Regions from separate parts of the Mesorhizobium sp. KR2-14 genome, predicted to be linked through region 1. Evidence: predicted binding sites of a transcription regulator. Region 1 holds the regulator's gene; the other holds the start of a gene.
What was found. The regulator LexA, encoded in region 1, represses DNA repair genes until DNA is damaged. The targets are predictions, from matches to a motif close to TGTTCNNNNTGTGTTCNG.
Positions count from the first base shown of each region.

Region 2: a site for LexA is predicted at 908-925, ahead of ABLE86_RS10110 (YifB family Mg chelatase-like AAA ATPase). Genes of this name have one in related genera too.

Region 1 covers NZ_JBDZDR010000001.1:70,943-76,548, forward strand. Annotated here, with positions in the region: gene trpD (anthranilate phosphoribosyltransferase) at 1-728, shown strand, start outside; gene trpC (indole-3-glycerol phosphate synthase TrpC) at 732-1,550, shown strand; gene moaC (cyclic pyranopterin monophosphate synthase MoaC) at 1,554-2,042, shown strand; gene glp (gephyrin-like molybdotransferase Glp) at 2,045-3,250, shown strand; gene lexA (transcriptional repressor LexA) at 3,539-4,258, shown strand; gene ABLE86_RS00345 (ComEC/Rec2 family competence protein) at 4,287-5,606, opposite strand, start outside.
Region 2 covers NZ_JBDZDR010000003.1:233,486-239,091, forward strand. Annotated here, with positions in the region: gene ABLE86_RS10110 (YifB family Mg chelatase-like AAA ATPase) at 1-730, opposite strand, end outside; gene gshB (glutathione synthase) at 992-1,933, opposite strand; gene ABLE86_RS10120 (glycosyltransferase) at 2,042-3,055, opposite strand; gene ABLE86_RS10125 (GtrA family protein) at 3,191-4,975, shown strand; gene ABLE86_RS10130 (EAL domain-containing protein) at 5,099-5,606, shown strand, end outside.

The DNA.
Region 1 (5,606 bases):
CCTCGGCCTTCGTGATTGCGGGCGCCGGCGTGCCGGTGGCCAAGCACGGCAATCGCGGCCTTTCCTCGCAGACCGGTGCGGCCGACGTGCTGATGGCGCTGGGCGTCAAGATCGACCTGACGCCGGAGCAGATCGGTGAATGCGTGCGCGAGGCCGGCGTCGGCTTCATGTTCGCGCCGGCGCACCACCCGGCGATGCGCCATGTCGGCCCGACGCGGGTAGAGCTCGGCACGCGCACTATCTTCAACATCATCGGCCCGCTCTCCAATCCGGCCGGCGTGACGCGCCAGATGGTGGGCGTGTTTTCGCCTCAGTGGGTGGTGCCCGTGGCCGAGACGCTGAAGACCCTTGGCGCGGACCACGTCTGGGTCGTGCATGGCGACGGCTACGACGAGATCACCACCACCGGCGAAACGGATGTGACGGAAGTGGTTGGCGGGGAACTGCGCAGCTTCGTGCTGAGCCCCGAACAGGTGGGCTTGAGCCGCCACACCAAGGAAGAACTGCGCGGCGGCGATGCGGCCTTCAACGCCAATGCGCTGCGCGGCGTTCTTTCGGGCGTGAACGGCGCCTATCGCGAGACGGTGCTGATGAATGCCGGCGCCGGCCTGGTCGTTGCCGGCAGGGCTGCAAGCCTGAAAGAAGGCGTGGCCACCGCCGCCGCGACGATCGATAACGGCCGCGCGCTGGGCGTTCTCGAGGCGCTGGTGAAGGTTTCCAACGGATAAGCGATGTCTGACATTCTTGCGAAGATCGAAGCCTACAAGCGCGAGGAGATCGCCGCAGCCAAGGCGCGCCTGCCGCTGGTGGAACTGAAGGCCCGCATGCGCGATGCCGAGCCGCCGCGCGGCTTTCTGGCCGCGTTGAAGGCCAAGCGCGCCAGCGGCGATTTCGCGCTGATTGCCGAGATCAAGAAGGCCAGCCCTTCCAAGGGGCTGATCCGTCCGGATTTCGATCCGCCGGCGCTTGCCCGCGCCTATGAAGCGGGCGGGGCGGCGTGCCTGTCGGTGCTGACCGACACGCCCTCCTTCCAAGGGGCGCCTGAATTCCTGACCGAGGCGCGCGCCGCCTGCGGCCTGCCTGCGCTGCGCAAGGACTTCATGTTCGAGCCCTATCAGGTTTATGAGGCGCGCGCCTGGGGCGCGGACGCCATACTCGTCATCATGGCCAGCCTGGACGATGACGAGGCCAAGGCGCTTGAGGACACTGCGCACCATCTGGGCATGGACGTGCTGTTGGAAGTGCATGACGAGGCCGAGGCCGAGCGCGCGCTGAAACTCGCCTCGCCGCTGATCGGCATCAACAACCGCAACCTGCGCACCTTCGAGGTCAGCCTCGAGACCTCCGAGCGCGTTTCGGCGCTGGTGCCGGACAACAAGCTGCTTGTCGGCGAAAGCGGCATCTTCACCCACAACGACTGTCGGCGCCTGGAGAGTTGCGGCATCGGCACCTTCCTGGTGGGCGAAAGCCTGATGCGGCAGGCCGACGTGGCCGAGGCCACCCGGAAACTGCTGACGGGCGCCGAAGCTGCCCGCGCCGTGAACGGTTAGGTCATGACCGGCAAGCCTGCCCTTACCCATCTCGGCGCCGATGGCCAGGCGAATATGGTCGATGTCGGCGCCAAGGCGGAAACCGAGCGCACGGCGGTTGCCGAAGGCATCGTCACCATGCTGCCCGAGACATTGCGCATGATCCGCGCCGGCGATGCCAAGAAGGGCGACGTGCTGGGCACCGCACGCCTGGCCGGCATAATGGCCGCCAAGCGCACCCATGAGCTGATTCCCCTGTGCCATCCGCTGCTGCTGACCAAGGTTTCGGTGGACATCGAGCCTGACGAAGCGCTGCCCGGCCTGCGCGTGACGGCGCTGGCGCGCGTGACGGGCAAGACCGGCGTGGAAATGGAAGCGCTGACCGCCGCCTCGGTGGCCTGCCTGACCATCTACGACATGGCCAAGGCGGTGGACCGTGGCATGGTGATTTCCGGCATCAGGCTTTTGGAGAAGTCCGGCGGAAAATCCGGCGACTACCGGGCGGATAGCTGACGATGTCGCTGCTCCCGGTGAAGGACGCGCTCGAGCGGCTTCTGCAAGGGGCGGTTGCCTGCGAGCCCGAAACCGTGCCGCTGGCGGAGGCTGCGGGCCGCATACTTGCCGAAGACGTGCGCGCGCTGAGAACGCAGCCTCCTTTCGATGCGGCGGCCATGGACGGCTACGCGGTGCGCGCCCAGGACGTGGAGACAGTGCCCGTCACGCTCCAGATCATCGGCGAGGCCCCGGCTGGCCGGCGGTTCAACGGCCAGATCGGGCGCAGCCAGGCGGTGCGCATCTTCACCGGTGCGCCGGTGCCGGAGGGCGCCGACACCATCGTGATCCAGGAAAACGCGCGTAAGCTGGGCCAGGACACGGTCGAAGTTCTGGAAACCGTAGCCGCAGGGCGGCACATCCGCCGCAAGGGACTGGATTTCGTCACCGGCGACCTGCTTCTTGAAAAAGGCCGCGAACTCGATGCCGGCGCGCTTTCGCTGGTGGCGTCGGCAAACCACCCTCGCCTCGACGTCGTGAAACGGCCACTGCTCGCCATCATCGCCACCGGCGACGAACTGCTGCCGCCTGGCAGCGAGCTTGGGCCCGACCAGATCGTGGCTTCCAATGCCTTCGGTGTCGCGGCGATTGCCACCTCCGTAGGCGCACGGGTGCTTGATCTGGGCATCGTGCCCGACAGCCGCCCGGCAATTGCCGCGCGCATCAGGCAGGCGCTGGACCACGACGCCGATGTGGTGGTCATGCTTGGCGGGGCCTCCGTGGGCGACCACGACCTTACCCATGAGGCGCTGGTGAGCGAGGGCATGGTGCTGGATTTCTGGAAGATCGCCATGCGCCCCGGCAAGCCGCTGATGTTCGGCCGGCGCGGCCGCACGCGTTTCCTGGGCCTGCCCGGCAATCCCGTCGCCAGCCTCGTGTGCTCGCATCTTTTCCTGAAGCCGCTTCTGTCGCGGCTTGCCGGCCGTCCCTTCGAACCCGACCTGCGCCAGGCCGTTCTCGGCAAACCGATGGCGGCGAACGGCCGCCGGCAGGACTTCGTGCGGGCGGTGTTGCGAGAAGGGCATGACGGCCCGGTGGCGACGCCCTTCGAAGTGCAGGATTCGTCCATGCTGAGGACATTCGCGGAAGCCAATGCGCTGATCATCCGCGATCCCTTCGCCCCGGCAGCGCCGGCCGGCGCCCCTTGCACGGTTCTGAAGCTGCGCTGACTGCGCGCGGCTTCCCACGGTCTACACCGCAATGGATGCCGCCCTCCGGAAGCCGGTCGCGGCGCGATTGAGGCTTGGTGCGCAAAAGGCGGAAATTGCGCGGAACCAACCCCTTGCGCCGCTTTGCTGCAGCAAGGTGGCAAAGGTGGAGCGGAGCACGCCAATATCTCAGCCGGCAACCGATTTGCGCGTCTTCATGGAAATTTAAACAGTTGCAGAACACAACTGGAACAGATAGTGTTTGTTCTGGTTTTGTTTTGGGGGTCGATTCTCCCCGGGGGGCTGGCCATGCTGACGCGCAAACAACACGAGTTGCTTCTCTTCATTCACGAGCGGCTGAAGGAATCCGGCATACCGCCTTCCTTTGACGAAATGAAGGACGCGCTGGACCTTGCTTCCAAATCCGGCATCCACCGGCTGATCACCGCACTGGAAGAGCGCGGCTTTATTCGCCGGCTGCCCAACCGGGCGCGCGCGCTTGAAGTGCTGCGCCTGCCCGATTCCATTGCCCCCGGCCTCACGCCTCGCACCAGGTTCTCGCCCAGTGTGATCGAAGGCAGCCTCGGCCGCCGCGCCGCCCCGGAGCCGGCTCGCGCGCCTCTGGCCAGCAACGACGAATCCGGGACGGCGATCTCGATCCCGGTTATGGGCCGCATTGCCGCCGGCGTGCCCATCGACGCAATCCAGCACAAGACCCATTCCATCACGGTGCCGCCAGAGATGATTTCCGGTGGCGAGCACTATGCGCTCGAGGTCAAGGGCGACTCCATGATCGAGGCCGGCATTTTCGATGGCGATACGGTCATCATCCGCAACGCCAATACGGCCAATCCCGGCGAGATCGTGGTGGCACTGGTGGACGACGAGGAAGCGACCTTGAAGCGCTTCCGTCGCAAGGGGGCGTCGATCGCGCTCGAGGCTGCGAACCCGGCCTATGAGACGCGCATTTTCGGACCTGATCGGGTGAAAGTCCAAGGCAGGCTGGTTGGGCTGATCCGCCGCTATTGAACCGGAGCCGGCGGGCACCGAGCTCAGCTCAGTCTTCGGCGTGGTGCGGTGGCGGCGTCCGTGCGTTTTGCGATGATCCACGCGGTTCGGCTGACTTGGCCTCCGACTTTTTGACGTAGGGCGCCAAGCCTCGTGCCTCGCGCGAAAACTGGCGATGGGCATGCCATGGCCGATATGGCTCGCCCACCGCGTAGTGAACTTCCGCGCCTTGGCTGCCCACCTCGCCGCCACCAAGATTGACGACGGCGCTGCCGAATTTCGCCAGATCGCGCTTGGTGATGACCAGCATCCCCTCACGCCGACAGATGTTTTTGGCGGTGGCGTCGTCGACGACAATCACGGCGGCATATTCGCAGACGGGACGCGCGATTGCCGGGTTTGCCGCGTGAACTACAATCGCGCCGGAGGGATGCACGGCAACGCAGAGGCTGTCGTGGCAGTCGAAGCCTGAGCTTGGCGCTTCATCTTGCCCCGTTTCGGCTTTTGGTAGCGCCGGCGGCTGCGTTCGGATTTTCGGCGGCGCAATGCCCTCGCCTTCGACTTCCGCGCCTGAAATATCGCGATCCGTAACTGCAGCCTGGTTGCTCAGCTTCTGCGCAGTGCGCGACCTTCCCTTGCCGGCGCTTCTTTTCGAAGTGGTGTTGACCGGGCTGACGAGTTCCTCGGCCCGTACCGCCCGTTTCCAGTTTTCGATGGTAAAGGCGTTCGGCCTTGCTCTGTTGACCGCAAGTTTCCCACCGCCGAGCGGCACCGCAACGAGCCGTCCGTCTTCGGAAACGAAAACGTCGGGCGTGCGAACATCGGTCAGCGTCAGCGCGCCGGCAAGTACAGCCGGCACCGCCAGCAGCCGCAGCCAGGTCGAGGCCATGCAGGCAAACACCAGCGCGACGGTAAGCAGCACCAGCGAATGCGCTGAGATGAGTCCCACCGCATCGATCGGCGATCGCTCAGATATCCAGCTCGACACTGCGATCATCAGCGACAGGCCCTTCCCCATCACGTAGAAGAACGGCGCGTCCAGCCCGAGCGGCATCGCCAGCGATCCGGCGACGGCGAAAGGCATGACGAGTATAGAAACGCTGGGCATCACGGCCAGATTGGCAAGCAGGCTGAGCGGCGAGACACGCTGGAAGTGATAGACGCCGAAAGCAGTCGTCGCGACGCCCGCCACAACGGATGTGATGGCAAGCGCGCCCACGGCGCCGATCGCCTTGGCAACTCCGCGCCCCACGAGCGATCTGGGCTGGGCCGGCGGTGCCCGCTTCTTCACATGCCGGCGCTCGGCCCATATCGCATAGGCGCTCACCAGCGCCGCGGTTGCCGCAAACGACATCTGGAAGCTTGGGCC
Region 2 (5,606 bases), on a different contig from region 1:
CCAGCAGTTCCTTCGGAGAGAGCGGCGGCAGGATGGAGGGCAAGCGCTGCGCCAGCATGGATTTTCCCGAGCCGGGCGGCCCGACCATCAAGAGGTTGTGGCCGCCGGCTGCCGCCACCTCCAGCGCGCGCCGGGCGCTCTCCTGGCCCTTGACGTCGGCGAGGTCGGGCAGGCCGGTGGCGGCCGCGCGAATGCTTGCCTCCGGCCGCGCCAGCACCTGGGTACCGCGAAAATGGTTGGCGATGGCAATCAGGCTGCGCGGCGCCAGAATGTCGATGTCCGCGCCCGCCCAGGCGGCTTCGGGGCCGGAGGCGGCGGGGCAGATCAGGCCCTTGCCCTCGGCATTGGCCCCCATCGCGGCCGGTAGCGCGCCGGAAACGGCTGCGATGGTTCCGTCGAGCGACAATTCGCCGAGCACGACATAGCCGCCGAGCGCGTCGCCGGGAACCGCGCCAAGTGCTGCCATCAGCCCCAGCGCGATCGGCAGGTCGTAGTGGCTGCCTTCCTTGGGCAGGTCCGCCGGGGCGAGATTGACGGTGACCTTCTTGGGCGGCATCGACAGCCCGGAGGCATGCAGCGCCGCCTGCACCCGCTCGCGGCTTTCGGCCACCGCCTTGTCGGGCAGCCCGACAATGTGCATGCCCATCTTGCCGGGAGCGATCATCACCTGCACGTCGACGGGCACCGCCTCGATGCCCTGGAATGCAACCGTGCGCACGCGCGAAACCATGCCGCCCCCAACGCTGCCGGACTTGCCCCTCCGCATGGTCCCCAGAAGTGGCGGAAGCCGCTTCCCGGGGCGTTCCAGTCATGGCAGCGTCGCGAGCGCATCCGGCCGGCGCCGGCGCTGCAATGCCCGGCTGATCTGTGACGTTGCGTCAGACAACCACAGTTTCAAGGGCAAAGCAAGAACAAGACGGGAACATGCCCGTCGCACGGATTGCAAGTTGGTTGTGACCGGTTGCGCGGGCGGAACATCCGCCCTCCGGCGTCAGCGGCGCTTGTCTTCCACCGCGTCCCAGAACAGCGAGGCGATGTCGGCGCCGCCAAAGCGCTTCACCTCGCGCACGCCGGTGGGCGAGGTCACGTTGATCTCGGTGAGATAGTCGCCGATCACGTCGATGCCGACGAGGATGAAGCCGCGTTGCCTCAGCGAAGGGCCGATGCGGGCGCAGATCTCGCGCTCGCGCTCGGTAAGTTCGGTTTTCTCGGCGCGTCCGCCGACATGCATGTTGGAGCGGGAGTCGTGCTCGGCCGGCACGCGGTTGATGGCGCCCACCGGCTCGCCGTCGATCAGGATGATGCGCTTGTCGCCCTTGCGCACTTCCTTCAGGTAGCGCTGCACGATGAAGGGCTCGCGGAACATCTGCTGGAACATCTCGAGCAGCGCGGCCAGGTTGCGGTCGGCCTCGTGCAGGTGGAAGATGCCGGCGCCGCCATTGCCGTAGAGCGGCTTGACGATGATGTCGCCGTGCTCCTTGCGGAAGGCGTCGACCTCCTCGGGGTCCTTGGTGATCAGCGTCTCCGGCATCAGGTCCGGAAACTCGGTGACGAAGATCTTTTCCGGGCTGTTGCGCACCCAGGCCGGGTCGTTGACCACCAGCGTCCTGGGGTGGATGCGCTCGAGGATGTGCGTGGTGGTGATGTAGTTCATGTCGAAGGGCGGGTCCTGCCGCAGCAGCACCACGTCCATCTCGCTCAGGTCGGTGCGCAGCGGTTCGCCGAGCGTGAAGTGGTTGCCCTTCTCGTCGCGCACCTGCAGTTCCTCGATGCGCGCGAACACCTTGCCGCCGATCATCGACAGCTTGTCGGGCGTGTAGTGATAGAGCCGGTGGCCGCGCCGCTGCGCCTCCAGCGCGAGCGCAAAGGAAGTGTCGCCGGCGATCGAGATCGTGGCGATGTGGTCCATCTGGATGGCGACGTTAAGCGGCATTAGGGTCTCCGGCGGCAAGGCATGAGGGCGCTTTCACCAGCGCATGTATAGGCTGCGGGGCCTTCTGCCAATCCCGCCGCGCGCCGCACGCGGCGAAGAATATGTCGCTCACGCCACCTTGCGGGGCCTCGCCGGCCGCGGCGCATTCCGCGGCACGTCCAGGCGCACGGGCAGCCGTGCGGCGGCCCGCGCCGAGCCCATGCCGAGATAGAACAGCCGCTTCTGCTCGGCGCGCCCGCGCGACACGGAGTCGAGGACCAGCCCGGCCACCGCCATCAGCAGCGATTGCAGCACCAAGGCCACCGAAAGCACCCACGTTGGCAGTCGCGGCACCAGGCCGGTCTCGAAGAACTCGACCAGCACCGGGGCCATCATCACCAGGCCCGCGGCCATGAACAGCGCGGCGAATGCGCCGAAGAAGCGCAAGGGCTGCGTCTCCTTCATCAGCATGGCGAACATCCAGAGGATTTTTGCGCCGTCGCGATAGGTGGAAAGCTTAGAGGTCGAGCCTTCCGGCCGGCGGCCGTAGTCCAGCGCGATTTCGCTCACCGGCAGCTTCAGCTGCGAGGCATGCACCGACATCTCCGTCTCGATCTCGAACCCGCCGGAAACCGCCGGAAAGCTCTTCACGTAACGCCGCGTGAAGGCGCGGTAGCCGGAGAAGATGTCGGTGAAGTCCCGGCCGAACAGCCACTTGTAGAGGCTGTTGAAGATGCGGTTTCCGAAGGCATGGCCCGCGCGCCCGGCATCGTCGGTCACGCCGCGTCTGGTGCCGACCACCATGTCCGAGCCTTCGGTCAGCAGCGTGTTGATGAGCTGCGGCGCGTCTTCGGGCGCATAGGTGCCGTCCCCATCGGCCATCAGGTAGATGTCGGCATCGATGTCGGCGAACATGCGCCGCACCACATTGCCCTTGCCCTGCCGCGGCTCGCGCACCACGATCGCGCCGGCCGCGCGCGCCAGCAGGGCCGTCAGGTCGCGCGAATTGTTGTCGTAGACATAGATCGCAGCGGCCGGCAGCGTCTCGCGAAAGCGGGTCACCACGTCGCCGATCGTCTTTTCCTCGTTGTAGCAGGGCAGCAGCACTGCGATGGTCAGGTCATCCGGCAGGCTATTTGGCATCGCTGTCTCCGAAGTCCGGTACTCAGCACAGTGACCGATCTCCCTCGGTCTGGCTTTACTATTTATTGAAGCCGTTAAGGCTAGGTTTAAGCAGCCGTTTCACTTGTGGGCGAAGCAATGGATGTTGAAAGGCGCTTGAGTATTTCGGGCCGCGCGCGCGCCGTGCTGCTTGTCTTGGCGGCCACCTTCATCGTCCTTGCGGTCCATGCCGTCACCGGCTTCAAGACGCTGTCCGATCTGGGCGGCGACAACGACAGCCTGCTGCGCCTCGTCCAGATCCGCGACCTGCTCGCCGGGCAGGGCTGGTTCGACCCCCATCAGTACAGGATGGGGCCGGAAGGCGGCTTTGCCATGCACTGGTCGCGGCTCGTCGATGCCCCCGTCGCGGCAATCATGCTTGCCATGTCGGCGCTGGGCCTGGCGCCGGCGGGCGCCGAAACAGTGGCGCAGGTCGTCTGGCCGACCCTTCTCCTGGCGCTCACGCTGTTCTTCATCCTGCGCATGGCGCGGCTGTTCGGCGGCGAGAAGGCGGTGCTGCCCGCGGCAGTGCTGGGCGGCTCGGCGCTGTACTTCCTCGGTATTTTCGCGCCGGCAGCGCTCGACCATCACAATGTCCAGCTGCTGCTGGCCTGCGCCTGCCTGTATCTTCTCCTTCGGGCGAGACAAGAACGGGCCGCCGCGCTGCCGGCGGGCGTCTGCGCGGCGCTCATGCTGGCGGTCGGCATGGAAACCGCACCTGTCGTCGCGGCTGTCGGTACATGCGTGGCGGCGCTGTTTCTTTTCGCCCCCGCGCACGAAAGGCTGGTTGCGAGGAATTTCGGCCTCGGCTTTGCGGCAGCCTCGACGGCGGTGTTCTTCGCCACCATCGCGCCCTCCGCCTGGGCGCAGGCGCAGTGCGATGCGTTCTCGGTGGTTCAGTTTGTGCTTGCCGCGCTCTCCGGCCTGGGGCTGGCGCTGGTGACCACGATCCCCGCCGCCGCCGGCACGTTCGGCCGCCGTTTGCTTGCGCTCGGCCTGGTCGGCTTTTTGGTGGCGCTGGCCGCGGTGCTGGCCTTTCCGCAATGCCTGGCTTCGCCCTATGCCGGGCTCGACCCGCGGCTGACGAGCCTCTGGCTCGACCATGTCTCCGAGGCGCGGTCCCTGTTTGCGCTGGCTTCGGAAGATCCTGCCGTGCTGGCCGCGCGCTATGCCACGCCGCTCCTGGCGCTTGCGCTCATGGCGATGCGCCTGCGGGCAGGGGGCTGGCGCCGGGAAGACAGCCTCGTCGGCGCGGTGCTGGCCGTCTCCTTCCTGGTCAGCATCTGGCAGGTGCGCGGCTCCACCTTTTCAATTTCCCTGGCCGTGGTTCCGCTGTCAGCGTGGATCGCGGGATGGCGCGCGCGCGCCGAGGCGAGTTCCTCGCCGGGCGTATCGCTGCGGATGGTTGCGGTGTGGCTTTTGTCGATCAATGCGAGCTGGACCGGCGCGGCCGCTGCCGCATCCGTGGCGGTGGAAGGCAACCGCACTGCAGACGCGGATGCCGCGTCGGCGTCCCGCTGCACGCGCGCCAGCGACTACGCCCTGCTGGCCACGCAGCCGGCCACGATGGTGCTTGCCATTTCCAACCTCGGCTCGCCGATCCTGGCCTATAGCGGGCACCACGTGTTCTCAGGGCCCTATCATCGCAACGTCGCCGGCAACCTGCTTGCGCTCGATGCGCTGATGGGAACGCCCGCCGAGGCGGAGCGGATTGTCGAACGTCACCATGTCGGTCTTGTCGCCCTGTGCCGGGGCAATTCCGAAAGCCGGCTGCTTTCCGAACAGGCGCCGGTCAGCCTGCTGGCCGGCGTGATGGAGGGCGCAGTGCCGGGCTGGCTCGAATTGCTGCCCGAAAGCGCCGGCCAGCCGCTTGAAATCTACCGCGTGCGGCCCGATCATTGAGGGCCCCGAACCGTGCTCCGGTTCTGGCTGGCGCTCGGGGTTCTTTGCCGGCGAATGGAGATACCTTTCCTAAACGGTTTTCTGCAACTGTCGGCGCAATAGGCAGGGGACTCTGAAATAATAATGCAGCCGCCATTCAATATCAGCCGGTCTACCAGGGGAGGCAGCGAGCTTGCCTTCACCGATCCGCTCACCGGCCTGGGCAATCACAGGCGTTTCATCGACAAGGTCGATCGCCTGATCAGCGACCGCGCCGACGATCCGGCGCCGTTTGCGGTCGGCATCCTCGATCTCGACGGCTTCAAGCCGATCAACGACCTGTTCGGCCACAGGGCCGGCGACGACATTCTGGTCCAGGTGGGCATGCGGCTGCGCGCTGCCATGGAGGGGCAGGCCACCGTCGCCCGCATCGGCGCCGACGAATTCGCCTTCCTCTACCCGATGGTGTTTTCGGAAGAAGCGGCGACCGAAAAGGCCAAGATGCTGATCGAAATCCTGTCGGCGCCCTACGATGTCGGCGAAAGAACCGCCCGGCTTTCGGCCTCGGTCGGCTGCTCGCTGTTCTATTCCGGCGACGAGACCACCGAAATCCTGCTCAACAAGGCGGAAACCGCGCTCTACCAGGCCAAGC